Regions from separate parts of the Faecousia intestinalis genome, predicted to be linked through region 2. Evidence: riboswitches for the same ligand, from Rfam matches in the RefSeq annotation. Region 2 holds a riboswitch; the other holds the start of a gene.
What was found. Region 2 has a riboswitch for cobalamin ahead of WMO66_RS05265 (DUF4430 domain-containing protein). Riboswitches for the same ligand answer to the same signal wherever they lie in the genome.
Positions count from the first base shown of each region.

Region 1: another riboswitch for cobalamin. It lies ahead of WMO66_RS07015 (S-layer homology domain-containing protein); the one in region 2 lies ahead of WMO66_RS05265 (DUF4430 domain-containing protein).

Region 1 is NZ_JBBMFF010000205.1:52,455-60,200, reverse strand. Features, by position in the region: gene WMO66_RS07050 (aminopeptidase) at 1-596, opposite strand, end outside; gene WMO66_RS07045 (homocysteine S-methyltransferase family protein) at 749-1,624, shown strand; gene WMO66_RS07040 (NAD(P)/FAD-dependent oxidoreductase) at 1,588-2,502, opposite strand; gene trxA (thioredoxin) at 2,499-2,819, opposite strand; gene WMO66_RS07030 (dihydrofolate reductase) at 2,872-3,375, opposite strand; gene thyA (thymidylate synthase) at 3,384-4,214, opposite strand; gene WMO66_RS07020 (aldose epimerase family protein) at 4,211-5,131, opposite strand; cobalamin riboswitch at 5,281-5,502, shown strand; gene WMO66_RS07015 (S-layer homology domain-containing protein) at 5,599-7,746, shown strand, end outside.
Region 2 is NZ_JBBMFF010000178.1:46-7,791, forward strand. Features, by position in the region: cobalamin riboswitch at 788-990, shown strand; gene WMO66_RS05265 (DUF4430 domain-containing protein) at 1,080-2,999, shown strand; gene WMO66_RS05270 (AAA family ATPase) at 3,852-4,808, shown strand; gene WMO66_RS05275 (DUF58 domain-containing protein) at 4,820-5,881, shown strand; gene WMO66_RS05280 (transglutaminase TgpA family protein) at 5,884-7,746, shown strand, end outside.

The sequences.
Region 1 (7,746 bases), on a different contig from region 2:
TTCAGATAGGCACAGCGGCGGGCGAGGTCCTCGTTATGGGCCTTCCATGCGGCAACGGGGTCGTCGTCCACGCGGGAGGCGGCCAGAATGGCTTCCCACAGCTTCTCGACGGCCTGTGCCTTCGACAGGTTCGGGAAGAGCTTCTTTGCCCACGCAACACCGGGGACGGCCGCGATGCACCACTGATACTTGTTCTCGATCTGGTCGCGGTACGGGCGGATGACCTTGTACTTGGCCTGACCGGCCTTGGCCATCTTTTCCTGATTGACGCCGCGCAGACCGTCCGGGTCCTCGGAAATCAGGTAGATGCGGCAGGGAATCTCATCGACATAGTGCTGCCAGCGGGCCTCCTCCCAGTTTTCCAGCGTGGAGAGGTTCTTCTGGCTGCGCCAGCGGACATGGAGCTTCGTCAGCGGCTGATAGTCCCAGTCCACCACAACGCGCTTGGCACCGGCGCGGTAGCATTCCTCAACGACCATCTTTACGAATTCGGGCTGATCGAGCTCGGCGGCGATGAAGACCTCCTGACCCTTCTGGACATTGACGCCGACCGTGGCGATCAGCGTGGCATATTTGCGCAGTACGGACTTTTTCATATTGTCCTCCTTGTAATAATGAATGGAATCTATCGCTATTCTAGCAGAAACCCCACCGGAATGCAACCGAAAATGCATGCGGAAGTTTCTCGTTGCAAATTCCCGCCGAAACGGGTAGAATAGAGAAAGAAATCCATACCACGGAGGAACCTATGACAAACGAAGCTTTTCAGGCGCTGCTTGCGCGCGGCCCCGTACTGCTCGACGGCGCGACCGGCTCGAACCTGATGCGCGCGGGCATGCCGCGCGGCATCTGTACGGAGGCCTGGGTCACAGAGCATCCGGAGCCTCTGCTGGCTCTGCAGCGGGACTATATCGCGGCCGGGTCACAGATCATCTATGCGCCGACGTTCTGCGCCAACCGGCGCGGGCTTGCACGCTGCGGCCGAGAGAACGATGTTGCGCTTCTGAACCGGCAGCTCGTTGCCCTGTCGCGCGAGGCGGCAGGCGGCCACGCGCTCGTGGCAGGCGACCTCACAACGACCGGCGTGCCGCTCGAGCCTGCCGGGACAATGACATATCACGAGCTGTTTGAGATTTACACGGAGCAAATTACGGCATTGGCCGAGGCCGGGGCCGACCTGCTCGTCGTGGAGACCATGCTCGGCATCGACGAGATGACCGTCGCCCTCGAGGCGGCGCAGAGTGTCTGCGCCCTGCCGGTCCTGTGCAGCATGACGGTGCAGGCCGACGGCAGCGGCTATTTCGGCGGGACCTGCGTCGAGGCCGTGGAGACGCTGCAGGAGCTCGGCGCGGCCGCCGTCGGCATCAACTGCTCCACCGGCCCGGACCAGCTCGAGAGCCTTGTGCGCAACATGAGGCAGGCTGCAAAGGTGCCGCTCCTTGTCAAGCCGAATGCGGGTATGCCGGAGATCTCGCCGGAGGGCGAGGCCATCTATTCCATGGGCCCGGCGGCATTCGCGCAGCATATGCGCACGCTGATCGATGCCGGAGCTGCACTCGTCGGCGGCTGCTGCGGCACGGATCCGCGCTATATTTCCGCCCTGCGGGACGTTTTGCCCAGATAATGCTCCGCCTGCTGCGCCGCCGCTGCGCCGTCCGAGACGGCCGTAACGATCTGGCGCAGCTGCTTTTCCCGCACGTCGCCTGCGGCAAAAACGCCCGGCAGGCCGGTCCGTGTCGTCTCGTCCGCGCAGTAATAGCCGTCCGGCGTCCGGCGGAGCTGCTCGCCGCCGAGGGCGGAGACAGGCGTGCGGCCGATGCAGACAAACAGGCCGCTGATCTCCAGCTCCCGGCCGTTCTGCAGGCGGATGCCGGTCAGGCGCTCACGGCCCAGCAGCTCCGTTACGATGCTGTTCCGGCAGAATGTCACATTGTCCTGCTTTTCCAGCGCCGCCAGCCCGGCGGGCGCTGCCCGGAACGTGCTGCGGCGGTGCACGAGCGTCACATGGCGGCACAGCCGCGACAGCAGCAGGGCTTCGCTGACGGCGGAATTGCCGCCGCCGACCACGGCGACGTCCTTCCCGCGGAAAAACGCCCCGTCGCAGGCGGCGCAGTAGCTCACGCCGGGCAGCTCGTCCTCCTGCGGCAGCCCGAGCCTCCGCGGGCCCGCTCCCGTGGCGAGCACAACGGTCCGGGCAAGGACCGGCCCGCCGTCCGTCTGCAGCTCCTTTACGCGGCCGGTGAGCTGCGCGCTGCGGACGTCGGCCAGCAGAAAAATGGCTCCCGCGCGCTCCGCACCCGCTTTCATGCCGTCTGCCAGCGCGGCTCCGTCTGCGCCGTCCGGAAAGCCGGGGTAATTCTCAATGTGCTGCGTCTGCGCCATCTGCCCGCCGGGGCCGAGCCGCTCGAGAACGAGCACGTCCAGCCCGGCGCGGGCGGCATAGAGAGCCGCCGTGCAGCCCGCCGGTCCGGCCCCGACCACGGCCATGTCATAGCATCTCATGCTTCGCCGCTCCGCAGGAATTCCTCCAGCTCCGTCAGCGTTTTTGCGCCGGTCGTGCGCCGGAGCAGCCTGCCGGAGCGGAACAGCAGCAGCGTCGGGACGGTCAGCACGTCAAACCGCGCCGCAAGCTCGGGCTGGGCGTCCACATCGACCTTTCCGATGCGCAGCTCCGGCCGAGCCTCTGCCAGCGTCTCCAGCACCGGCGCAAGCGCACGGCACGGGCCGCACCACGCGGCAAAGAGGTCTACGAGCACCGGCCCCTCGGCCTGCAGGACCTCCTGCTCGAAATTTTCTTCCGTCAAAGGTAAAATCGGCATAAAAATCACTCCCTTCGGCGCTTAGTCTGCGCAGAAGGGAGCAATTCTATGTTCATAATGGAAGCGGAGCGTCGTTTTCGTAGGTCAGATAGCGGAAGCAATGGCCGCCGTCCTCCTGCAGGGGGCCGGTGTCCGTGCAGCGCCAGTTCGGGAGCCGGTCCAGATCGGGGAAAAACCGGTCGGCAGGCAGGTCGGCGCAGGTCTGCGTGAGCAGCACGCGGCTGCACCACGGCAGCAGCGCGCGGTAGACGCTCGCACCGCCGATGAGGCACAGCGAATCGGCCGGACGGGTACGCATGGCTTCCTGCAGGGCCGCAAGCGACGGAAACACCGCTGCGCCCGGCACGGAAAAGCCGGGCGTGGCCGATAGGATCCAGTTCTCGCGGTTCGGCAGCGGGCGCGCGTGGGGGAAGGTGAGCAGGGTCTTGCGGCCATAGATCACGGTCTTCCCGGTCGTGAGCGCGCGGAAGCGGCGCAGGTCAGCGGAAATGGAGACAAGCAGATCGCCGTCCTTCCCGATGCCCCAGTTTTGCGTGACGTTGACGATGCAGTCCATGGCTCCTCCTAAATGGCGACAGGAATTCTGGCCGAAAACGGATGATAGCGGTAGTTCTCCACCTGCACGCTGTCCGGCGTGAAGGCATAGAAGTCCGTGACCGCAGGATCGAGCCGGAATTCCGGCGCGGGATACGGCTCCAGCTCCAGCATCTGCTCGACAAGCGGAATGTGGCGGTCGTAGATATGGCAATCGGCGATCACATGCACGAGCTCGCCTGCGACAAGACCGCTGACCTGCGCCAGCATGTGCACGAGCACGGCATACTGCACGACATTCCAGTTGTTTGCCGTGAGCATGTCCTGCGAGCGCTGATTCAGAATGGCGTTGAGCCGGTTGCCGCTGACATGGAACGTCATGGAATAGGCGCAGGGATACAGAGCCATCTCGTGCAGATCGGCGAAATTGTAGAGGCTTGTCAGAATGCGGCGGCTGGCCGGGTTGTGCTTCAGGTCGTACAGCACGCGGTCGACCTGATCGAACTCTCCCTCCGGGAAACGGTATTTGATGCCGAGCTGATAGCCGTAGGCCTTGCCGATGGAGCCGCTCTCATCGGCCCAGCTGTCCCAGATATGGCTGCCGAGGTCGCGGACGTTGTTCGACTTCTTCTGCCAGATCCACAGCAGTTCCTCCACGCATGAGCGCCAATAGGTGCGGCGCAGCGTCATGAGCGGGAATTCCTCCTGCAGATCATAGCGGTTCACCACACCGAAGCACTTGACCGTATGGGCCGGGGAACCGTCCGCCCAGCGCGGGCGAACGGACTGATCGGTGTCCCAGACGCCCTCGCGCAGGATGCGTGCACACGTCTCGCGGTAGAGCAAATCGGCGCGGCTCATTTTGCGGTGGATTCGAAGGTATAGGTGATGGAGCGATGGAACGTCTCACCGGCCTTCAGCACGGAGGAGCCGAATTCCGGATGGTTCGGCGTGTCGGGGCAGGCCTCCGGCTCAATGGCAAAGCCCTGATTCGGATGGAGCTTGCCCGAGAGGAATTCACCGGTGTAGAGCTGCAGGGCAGGGTAGTCCGTGTGCAGCGACAGGCGGACGCCGCCGTCCTCTGCCACAAGAGCGTCCTGGCCGTCGAGCACGAAGCCGTGGTCAAAGTTCTGCGCAATGGTGTGCGGCGTGCGGAAGTCGAACGGGCCCTCGGCCGGGCGCAGCTCTCCGGTGGGAATGAGCTCGCCGTCCACGGGGATCCAACGGCCGGCATTGATCTGCAGCGTCGTTCCGAGGATGCTCTCCGTGCCGCCGAGGTTGAAATACATGTGCGTTGTGGGCGCGAGGATGGTGTCCTTTGTGCTGACACCCTCAAAATCGAGGAAGAGCCGGCTGCCCTCCACGCGATAGGTGACGTGCATCGTCAGTTCACCGGGGTAGCCCGCGTCGCCGTCCGGCGTGTGCAGCGTGAAGCGCACTGCCTGCTCCCCAAGGCATTCAGCGGCCCAGATGCGCTTGTGGAAGCCGACGCTGCCACCGTGCAGGTGATTGCGGCCCTCGTTCTGCTCGACTTGCACCGTCTTGCCGTTTAGCGGGAAGCGGCCGCCCGCAATGCGGTTGGCATAGCGTCCGACGATCGCGCCGAGGTAGCTGGTGTCCTGCAGATAGTCGTCCGGAGTCTTCAGGCTGACCACGACATTGCGGCCCTGATAGGCAAGCCTTGTGACGGTCGCACCGAGGCTCATCACGGAGACGGAAAGCGTATCGGAAGAGATGGTATACATGCTGTAGCCATAGAAATCAGATAACTGGATCATAATGCTGCACTCCTTCCCGCCGGGGGCGGATCATAATATACAATTCAAATTATAGCGTATTTTCGGCGCTTCGTCAACGGCGGTTATAGGGTCGGAACGTTTTTCATCCGGCTTTACAATGCTGCGGAAATATGCTATACTGAATAGGTTAAAAATAAAAAGCTTTTGTGGCTCCGGCAGGGCATATGTACAGCCGGAGATGGACAAGGGAATGCAGTGAGAGCCTGCAACGCCGACCGGCGCTGTATGTGCAAGACGCGAGCTCCATGGGCGAAAGCCGGTCATTGGGGGAACTGAGAAGGCTGAGCGCCGCGTTGCGGGGGAGACCCGAGAGCACGAGTCAGAAGACCTACAGAAGCATGCGGCGCAGGTGCGCCATGACGCAGGAAAACGGCTGCGGCAGGGGAAACGAGGCCCTCTGCCGCAGTGTTTTTATTATTTTCGTATTAAGAAAGGAAGATTGGATCATGAAACGAATGATCGCGGCGATCCTTGTGCTGTGCATGGTGCTGTGCAGCATCCCGGTCGCAGCAGCGGCAAGTTTTGATGAGTTTTTTGCGGACGTTCCGGCGACCGTGGAAAACGACGCCTCCTATCCCTTTGCGGAGAGCGACGACGAGACTTGCCTGATATCCGGCAACAAGGGTATGGGGGGAACGACTTCCGCCCTCAAGCTGACCTTCCGGAGCGGCGGTACGTTCCGCTTCTCCTATAAGGTCTCCAGTGAGTCCAAATACGACTATATGGCGGTTACGAAGAACGGAACGGACCTGACGAAGTCCAATGCGACCTCGTATTCCGGTGCGATGACGTCCTTCCAGACCTACACGATGGAGGTTGCGGCGAATGACGTCGTGACCATCGGGTATTCCAAGGACTACAGCAGCGATAGGAACGATGACACGCTCTATCTGAAGGACTTCAGCTGCAAAACGTACTATGGCGTCACGTTCACGGGCGCGCCTGCAGGCACGGCCTTTACGCTGACGGACAGCGCGGATGCTTCCTATGCCGTGACGGACGGCAAGGCCAGCGTTCCGGCGGGCGAGTACCGCTATACGGCCGAGGCCTTCGGCTATGCGCAGGCCACCGGCAGCTTTACCGTGACGGATGCGGCCGTTGAAGTCCCCGTGACCATGACGGAGCTTGCACGCTATAAGGCGGCGTTCTTGATCACGGGCCTTGCCGCAGGCACGACGGCGGCCGTTACCGTGAAGCACGGCGACGAGGTTATGCAGGCCGAGGAGGACGGCTCCTACCTGCTCTTCCCGGCGGACTATTCCTATCAGGTGAAGGCTGCGGGCTATAAGACGGCACGCGGCACGTTCACGCTCGGCGAGGCCGACACGACAGTCAAGGTCACCATGGTCCCCGGCATCGAGTGGGACGGAACGGTGGCAGACGGCTTTGCGGGCGGCACCGGCACGCAGGCGGATCCCTATCTCATCTCGAACGGCGAGGAGCTGGCCTATCTCTCCGCACAGGTCGCCTCCGGCAATGCCTTTGCCGGAAAGCATGTGACACTCGCAGCCAATCTGGACATGGGCAATGTGGCCTTCACGCCGATCGGCAGCGATGCCCGCCGCTTTGCGGGCAGCTTTGACGGTGCGTATCACACGATCGATAATCTGCTCGTCTCGCAGACGACGGACTATGCCGGTCTGTTCGGCTGCCTGGATACCGGCGCGGCCGTACGCCGCCTGACGGTCCGCGGCAGCATCTCCGGCCGCGGCTATGTCGGCGGCATCGCCGGTCAGGCGGACAGCGCCACGATCGAGGCCTGCGCGAACTATGCCACGGTCACCGGTACGAGCCGGAATGTCGGCGGTATCGTCGGCCGTCTGAACGGCAAGTCCGCTGCGCGCTCGACCGTCCTGCGCTGCGCGAACTTCGGCACGATCAGCAATGGTACGAACAATTTCTCGGCCGGTATCGTTGGCACTGCCTACTATACTACGCTGAGTGAGTGCTATAACGTCGGCTCCGCCACCGGCAACCGCGTCGGCGGCATTCTCGGCCAGACGGATTCGAACACGACCGTGACGTCCTGCTACAATGCCGGTGCGATCACACTGGCCGCAGCGGGCAACTATAATTATGCGGGCTCGCTCATCGGCTACAACGACGGCGGCTCCGTTTCGAACTGCTATTACCTCACGGGCATGCAGGCCATCGGCAGAGGCTCCGGCGACACAACTGCCCTCACGGAAGAGCAGCTGAAGTCGCTCGACACCGTGCTGAAGCTCGGCGGCGCATTCGTGAACGACGCGAAGAATCAGAACAGCGGCTATCCCGTCCTTGCCTGGCAGGATGCGGATGCCAAGCTCATCGTGGCGTTCTCCGTCAACATGACCGGCGCTTCCGTCCATGTCTACGATGCGCAGAACGTGGAGCAGACCCCGGAGGAGGACGGCACCTATCGCCTTGTCTCCGGAAGCTATACCTATCTTGTCACGCGCGATGAGTGCGACGATGTGACCGGAAGCTTTACGATCGACGGCGCAGGCCGCACCATCACGGTCACCCTCTCGGTCCGCACCTATCCCGTCAGCGTGACGCTGACCCCGGCCGAGGCAAAGCTCGTTCTTCGCGATGCCGATGGCAAGCAGTGGAGC
Region 2 (7,746 bases):
GCTCTGCCGCCTTACGGATGCGGCATGCCCCTTGCGGGTACACAAAGTACGCCTGCACTTTCCAAACCTCGACTCGACGAAAAATCTCTCGGTATCCACTCTTGAGGATACGATTAGTGGCTTCCCAGATTTATTTATCTTCAGACCGTTGACGGTCAAAAAGATCAAAGCCGCAAAAAAACAGCCTGACAGGAAACTACATGGGAGACATGGAGTTTTTGGCAAGCTGCTGCATCGTGGGGCGGGTCGGCGGCCCCCCCCCCCCCCCCCACAGGAGGAGAACACCCGGTCATGCGCAGCGGGAACGCATCCGCTGCCCCGAATCGGGCACAAAAAAACGGCTGAGAGGATAGATAGACTATCCCCTCAACCGATTCGGGCAAAGTAATGCATCACAGTAGGTCTTCTGGGTCGCGCATCCGGGAGCAAAGCCCCCACGGCCGCTGCCCTGCCTTCTCAGGGTTCCCCAATGACCGGCTTTCGCCGACGGGCAGCGGACTCAACGCTCACAGCGACGGTTATCCCAGAGGCGCAGCGCGCCTCCCTCGGGGTATTATCCCCGTTCCCTTGTTTACCCGTATGCCTGACGGGGTCGCCCCGCGCCGTTGCGTACATACGGTCTCTGCAAGCAGAATATTCAGTTCATGCCGCACAGGCTTTGTGCGGACTACTTTGATTATAGACCATGCGGGCGCGCCTGTCAAGCACCGAAATCCGTATTTTTTTAGCGAATGCGGAAACACACACCGGAACGGGCTTGACAAAAAAATCGGCCCTTGTTATACTGAGAGCAATGGAAGCTTCAAGTGCTTCCGCTGCCGTCCGGGCAGCGGGAGAGGATAGGGAACCGGGTGAGAATCCCGGACGGTACCGCCGCTGTATGCGCGGAGGCCGCGTGCAGGGCGAAAGCCGGTCATTGGGGAACCCTGAGAAGGCGCGCGCGGCCGTCGAGGCGTGAGTCAGAAGACCTGCTTGGGGAGGCTCTGCCCGCATGGTGCGGGAAACGGGGCGCTTTGTTGTGCGCAAATGCGGACGCTGCAACGATTGTTGCAGTGTCCTTTTTTTCTGGGGGTCGTGCCATGAGACGGAAAACAATCTGGGGCCGGGTCTGCACGGCCGTGCTGATCCTTTCGCTTCTGGCCGGTGCGGTGGCTGTCGTGTTCACGGGCGGACGGGTGCGCCCGCCCGATCCGCTGCCGGAGCAGGCGCAGGTCCTGCAGCCGGACCGACAGGAGCGCGGCGGCAGCGGCGGCACATCGGACGACGTGCCCCTCACGCAGTCCCCGGAGCCGACGGAGCCGTCCGAAGAGCCGGACGAGACGGAAACGGCCGAGCCATCCACGGAGCCGGACGAGCCGACGGATGCGACGTCCGCCACGCAGACGACACAGACGCCCGAGCCGAGCGAGGAGCCGACGCGCAGCACCGGCGGCGGAACGGAGCCGACGGAGGAGCCGGGTCCTGCCCCCACGGAGGCCCCCGGCCCCGAGGAGCCGCATATCGTGACGGACCTTGTCAGCCGCGTCTGGCGCTCCGGTGAGCTGGACGGCGATACGCTGCGGTTTTATGCCTATGCTGCGGGCAGCGGAGACCTGAGCCTGCGGGTATATTATAAGGAGTCCGGCTCCACCGCAAACAACGGCACGCGCCTGCTGCCGGCGGACGACCGGAACTTCTCCGTCCGCCTTACCTTAAATCAGTCCTATACCTTCTCCTTATATTTATATCGCGACGGCCGCCGCGTCGGCGATGCCGCGGTATACCATATTTCCTACCGCGCAAGGCTCGCAGACGACGATCAGCCCGAGATCGGCGATGCGCCGCCCATCATCACGACGAGCCGCGACGGCCGGACCGATCCCGTTTCCGTGCAGACGATGACGTTCGTCGTCTGGGCGAGGACGGGCACGGACGGTTCACCGATCTACACGAGCCATCTGCAGGTCTCGATGGACGGCGAGCTGCTGACGAACCCGACCGGCAGCGCCGCGTCCGGCTATGAATATGTGCTGCGCTTCTCCGCGCCGCTCGTCGGCGATGAGCGGGAATACACGCTGCGCATCCTTGCGTGGGACGATGCCGGAAATTCCGCCATGCGCACCGTGAAGATCGTCTATCAGACGGTCTCGGAGGGCGACGACATCGGTGAGGCGACCATCCGCATCGACGCCACGACCGTCGGCCTCGGAATCGTCGACGAGGAGACCGTCCGCATCAAACAGGGCGACACGGCCGCGCAGACCGTGCTGCAGATGCTGGAGGACTGCGGCTATGAGGCAGGCTATGACGGCCTTGCGGAAAAGAACGGCGGTTTTTATCTCATGCGCCTGACGCGCGGCGACCTGCTGTTTCGCGCGCAGGTGCCGGAGCGCCTCTGGACACTCATCCAGCGCGACGGCATCTCACTGACGGGTGCGCCCGGCCGCGACAGCCTCGGCCAGCACGACTACACCTGGGGCGCGGGCTGGATGTATGATGTCAACGGCTATTACCCCGGCAAGGGCCTGTCGGAATGGATGCTCGGCGACGGCGACGTGCTGACGCTGCGCTTCACGCTGGCCTGGGGCAAGGATATCGACGGCTTCGGCGCGACGGGCGGCGGCTACGGCGTGCTGTCCAGCTACTGCTATGTCTGGCGCGACGGGCAGGAGATCCCGCTTGGCCACGACTGGCAGGAGACGGCCCGTGTCGAGCCGACGGAGACGGAGGACGGCTATGCGGACTATGTCTGCACGAAGTGCGCCGAGACGCGCCGCGACGTCCTGCCGAAGACCGGAACGGTCGACCCAACGGATCCCACGGATCCCACGGATCCCACGGAGCCGCCAACGGATCCCACGGACCCGACGGAGAACGGAAACGAGAGGAGCATGTTCCTTGAAGCAAATGCGAAATATTCTGATCCTGCTGCTGTGCGCGGCACTGCTGGCGGGCTGCGGCGCAAGATCGGCGCCTGCAAAGGCACTCGAGGGCTGCCGGGCGCTGCTCGGCGTGCGTGAGGGCTTCCTGGAGGGCCGCGCGGCGGAGCTGGCGGGCAGCTCCATCGGAGATTGGCTCGCCATGGCGCTGCTGGCCTGCGGTGCGAACGAGAGCTATGACGCCTATCTTGCCGCGCTTGAGCGGCATGTCACGGAGCGCTATGCCGAGCAGGGCACGCTCGATGCGCTCATGGCGACGGAGTATTCCCGTACGATCCTGACCGTCGCCATGCTCGGCGGCGACCCGGCCGCCTTCGGTACGCGGCCGGACGGCACGACCGTGGACCTGCTGGACGACGGCGTGTGGAATTTTGCGGGCGAGCTCGGCGCGCAGGGCCTCAACGGCCTGATCTTTGCCCTGCTGGCGGTCGATGCCGGGACCTATCCGGAGCCGGAGCGGGCGAAAAACACGCGCGCCGGGATCGTGGAGGCCATCCGCGCGGCGCAGGAGCCGGACGGCGGCTTCGGCCTCGTTTCCGGCGCCTCGGAGGCCGATATGACGGCCATGGCCCTGCAGGCCCTTGCGCCCTACGGCCGGGACGAGACCGTGGAGCGGGCGCTTGCCTGGCTGAAGGACCAGATGCAGCCGGACGGCACCTTCCTGGCCTACGGCGAGCCGAGCGCCGAGAGCTGCGCGCAGGTCCTCCTTGCGCTGGCTGCGCTCGGCATCGATCCGGAGCAGGAATTCGGCAGCGTGAACCCCGAAACAGGCCTTGCAGAATTCCGGAAGGCGGACGGGAGCTATGCGCATCTGCTGACGGACACGGAAGGAAATCTCATGGCGACGGAGCAGGCCATGCTGGCCCTCTGCGCGCTGGAGCGGCTGCCGGACGGCGGCTGCGTATACGAATCGAAATATCGGGAGGCGGCATGATGGAACAGAAACAATATGAGCTTGCGGCGCAGGTGCTCCGCGAGGTGCAGAAGGTCATCCTCGGCAAGCGGGAGATCGTGGAAAAGGTCCTGATGGCCGTGCTGGCGCAGGGCCATGTGCTGCTGGACGACGTGCCCGGCGTCGGCAAGACGACGCTGGCCATGGCCTTCGCACGCGCGCTCGGGCTGGAGACCCGCCGCGTGCAGTTCACGCCGGACACGATGCCGTCGGACATTCTGGGCTTCTCCGTCTATGACAAGCAGGCGGGAGCCTTTTCCTACCAGCCGGGCGCGGTCATGACGAACCTGCTGCTGGCGGACGAGATCAACCGTACCTCCACCAAGACGCAGGCGGCCCTGCTGGAGGCTATGGAGGAGCGCCGCGTGACTGTCGACGGGAAGACGCATCCGCTGCCGCAGCCGTTTTTCGTGCTGGCGACGCAGAATCCCGTCGGCTCGGCCGGAACGCAGCTCCTGCCCCCGGCGCAGCTCGACCGCTTCCTGCTGTGCCTGAGCATGGGCTACCCCGACCGGGAAAGTCAGGTGGAGCTGATGAAGGAGCGCCACCACGCCGACCCGCTTGCGCAGGTGTGCCCCGTGACGGATGCCGCCGCGCTCGGCGGCCTGATGGATGCCGCCGCCATGACGTTCGTGGCGGACCCGGTCTATGATTATACGGCCCGCCTGCTTGAGGCCACGCGCTGCCATGAGAGCCTGCAGCTCGGCCTGAGCCCGCGCGCCGGTCTGGCCCTGTGCCGCGCGGCCAAGGCGCGCGCGTTCCTGCATGCGCGGGACTATGTCCTGCCGGAGGACGTCGCGGAGGCAGCGCCCGATGTCTGTGCCCACCGCCTTGTGCTCGCGCCGCGCGCCCGCCTGCATGACGAGACGGCGCGGTCGGTGCTTGCCGAAATTCTCGAGCGCGTCCCGCAGCCCGCGGTGCGCGAATTCAAAAGCTGATGCGGAAGCGGATGCTGCGCGCCTGGCTGCTGTGGCTGCTGGCGGCGGCCTGCTGTGCGCTGGCCTTTGCTTTTACCCATGCCGGGGCAGCGCTGGCCGCGCTCTGCGTGCCGGTGCTGGCGGCGCTGGCGGGATTCGTCGTGCTGCGGTGCAGCAGGCTGCCCGCGCTTTCGCTCCGGCTCCCGGCAGGCGGCCGGAAGGACGGCATGATCGCGGGCGAGATCGTGGCCTCCCGCCGCGCGCCAGGCCGCGTCCTGTGCCGCATCGAGGTGCGCAATGACCTGACGGGCGAAACAACGGAATTTTTCGCGGAGGAACGCTTCTCGTTCCGCGCCGAACACTGCGGCCGCCTGACGGTCCGCATCCGCAGGGCCTGGCTCCTCGGCCTGCCGGGCCTGTTTGCCCGGAAGATCCGGACGGACGCGGCGGCGCATGTCACGGTCCTGCCGGATACGTTCCCGGTCTCCGTCCATGTGACGATGCCGGAGGTGCAGAGCCCGGACAGCGACACCAGCAGCCCGGACCGCCGCGGAAGCGACCTGACGGAGCCGTTCCGCCTGCGCGAGTATGCGCCGGGCGACAGCCTTCGCCAGATCCACTGGAAGCTTTCCTCCAAGCTCGATCGCCTCGTGATCCGCGAGCCGGGCATGCCCGCCGCGCGTACGCTGCTCGTCTTCTGGGACCGCAGCGGCGATGCCGCCGCGCGCGATGCGCAGGCGGAGGCCGTGTTCTCCGTCTGCCAGAGCCTGAGCGAGCAGGGGTATGCCTATCAGCTCGGCTGGCCCGAGGGCGGCACGGCCCGCTTTGCGGAGGCAGGCTCCACGGAGGAGCTGCTGCGCGATCTGCCGCTGCTGCTGCGCGGCGGCGCGGAGCCTCTGCAGGAGACCGGGGCGCTGCGCGGCTTCGGCAAGATTCTCTACTTTACGGCCTCGCCGGACCCGGTCTGGCGCAGCCTGACGGCGGGTGCGGAGCCGGTCCTGCTGCTGTGCGGCGTGCCGGAGCAGCCGGATGTCCGCTGCATCTGCTATACCAAAGAGGACTATGCTGCCGCGCTGCAGCAGCTGGAGCTTTGAGCATGAAACGAACGAACGGTTTTCAACTGGAACGTGCCCCTGCCGGGGGGCAGACTCTGCCGCCGTGGGCGGCCGCGCTGTGCGGCGGCCTGTGCGCTGCGGGGGCGCTGACGCTGCTGGCGGGGTCCTTCCCCGTGCTGCCTGCGTGGGCGGCCCTGCTGCTCGGCCTGCTGCTGGGGGCCGGGCTTGCGCTCCTGCCGCAGCGGGCGTGGCTGACGCCTGCGCTCTGCGGCGCGGCGGCGCTGTTCTGCCTGTGCGCCTTTGTGCCCGTCACGGCGGGCCTGCGGCAGCTGGCGGACTGCGTGCGCCGCTGGCTGACGGCGCGGACCGGGTACATCTATTTGACATCTTCTGGCGGAATGCGGCAGGGCCTCTGGGCCTTCCTGCCGCTCGGCTTTCTTTCGGCGCTGGCCTCCGGCCGCTGCGCCCGGCGCGGGAGCGTATGGTTTGCGGCCGTTTCGCTGCCTCTTGCGGCGGTCGGCTGCACCATTGGGCTGTTCCCGTCGTGCTGGGGCCTGCTGCTTCTGGCGGGCGGCATGACGGCCCTGCTGCTGTTCCGCACGGACCGGGGACGGACGGCGGCCCTGCTGCTTGCGGGCTGCCTGCTGCTCAGCGCGCCGCTCGGACGTCTCTCCCTGCCCGAGAGCGGGGCAGCGGCAGCGCTGGCCAGCGGGCTGCATGCACTGCGCTATGACGCGGCGGCCAACTCCATGCCGGAGGGCGATCTGCACGATCTTTCCGCGTGGGAAAAGAACGGGACGCCCGCGCTGCGCGTGACGATGGAGCAGCCGCAGCGGCTTTACCTGCGCGGCTTTGTCGGCGAGGTCTACACGGGCCGGAGCTGGCAGCCGCTCGATCCGCAGACGCTGGCGGACGAGGCCGGGCGTTTCTATTGGCTGCATGAAAAGGGCTATTATGCCCAGAGCGCCGTCGGGACTGCGGCGGTGCTCGCCGGGCAGACGCAGGTGCAGACCGTCACGGTCACGAACCTGTCTGCCTGCGGCGCGCAGGCCTATCTGCCGACGGGCCTTGCGGACAACGCCCTGCTGGAGCCGGACCGCATCGGCGACCGCGCGGCGAAAGCGCCGGGGGAAACGTATTCCTGTTCCTGCGCCGTCGGCGGCCTGCGCGACTGGTATGCCGCGCAGCAGGCGCTGGCGGACGATCCGGACGGCGCGGCGCAGTGGCTCACGCTGGACGAGGGCTACCGGGCGTTTGCCGAGGCACAGTTCCTTGAGCTTACGCCGGAGGCGGCCGGAGCCGCGCAGGCGCTGCTGGGGAGCGGAATGCAGGGAAAGACGCTCCCGGAAATTCTGCAGGCCATCCGACAGACGCTCACGGAGCACTTCGTCTATGACGAGAGCGTCTCGACGCAGAACGGGACGCAGGACTTTTTCCAATATGTGCAGTCCGTCACCGCGCGCGGCTACAGCGTGCACTATGCGACGGCCGCCGTGCTGATGCTGCGCTATTGCGGCGTCCCGGCGCGCTATGCCGAGGGCTACTACCTCTCCGGACAGGATGCGGTCTCTGGGGAGCAGACGTTTGAACTGGATGAGACGCACGCCCATGCGTGGGCGGAATATTATCTGACCGGCGTGGGCTGGGTCCCGTTTGAGGTCACGCCGGGCTATGTGGAGGCCGAGGACCTCGGAGCAGGCGGCGAGGCGGGCGGAAAGCAGTATGAAAACACGCAGCTGCCGCCCGTTGTGGAGCAGCCGGAGCAGCAGGCCCCGCAGGAGGAGACGCAGCGCAGCTTCCGCTGGTGGCTCGCCGCGATCCCGCTTGCCGCGGCCCTCCTCGCGTTCGTCCTGTGCCAGCTCTGGCGCAGACGCCGCCTGCACCGCCGGATCGCGGCCATGGCG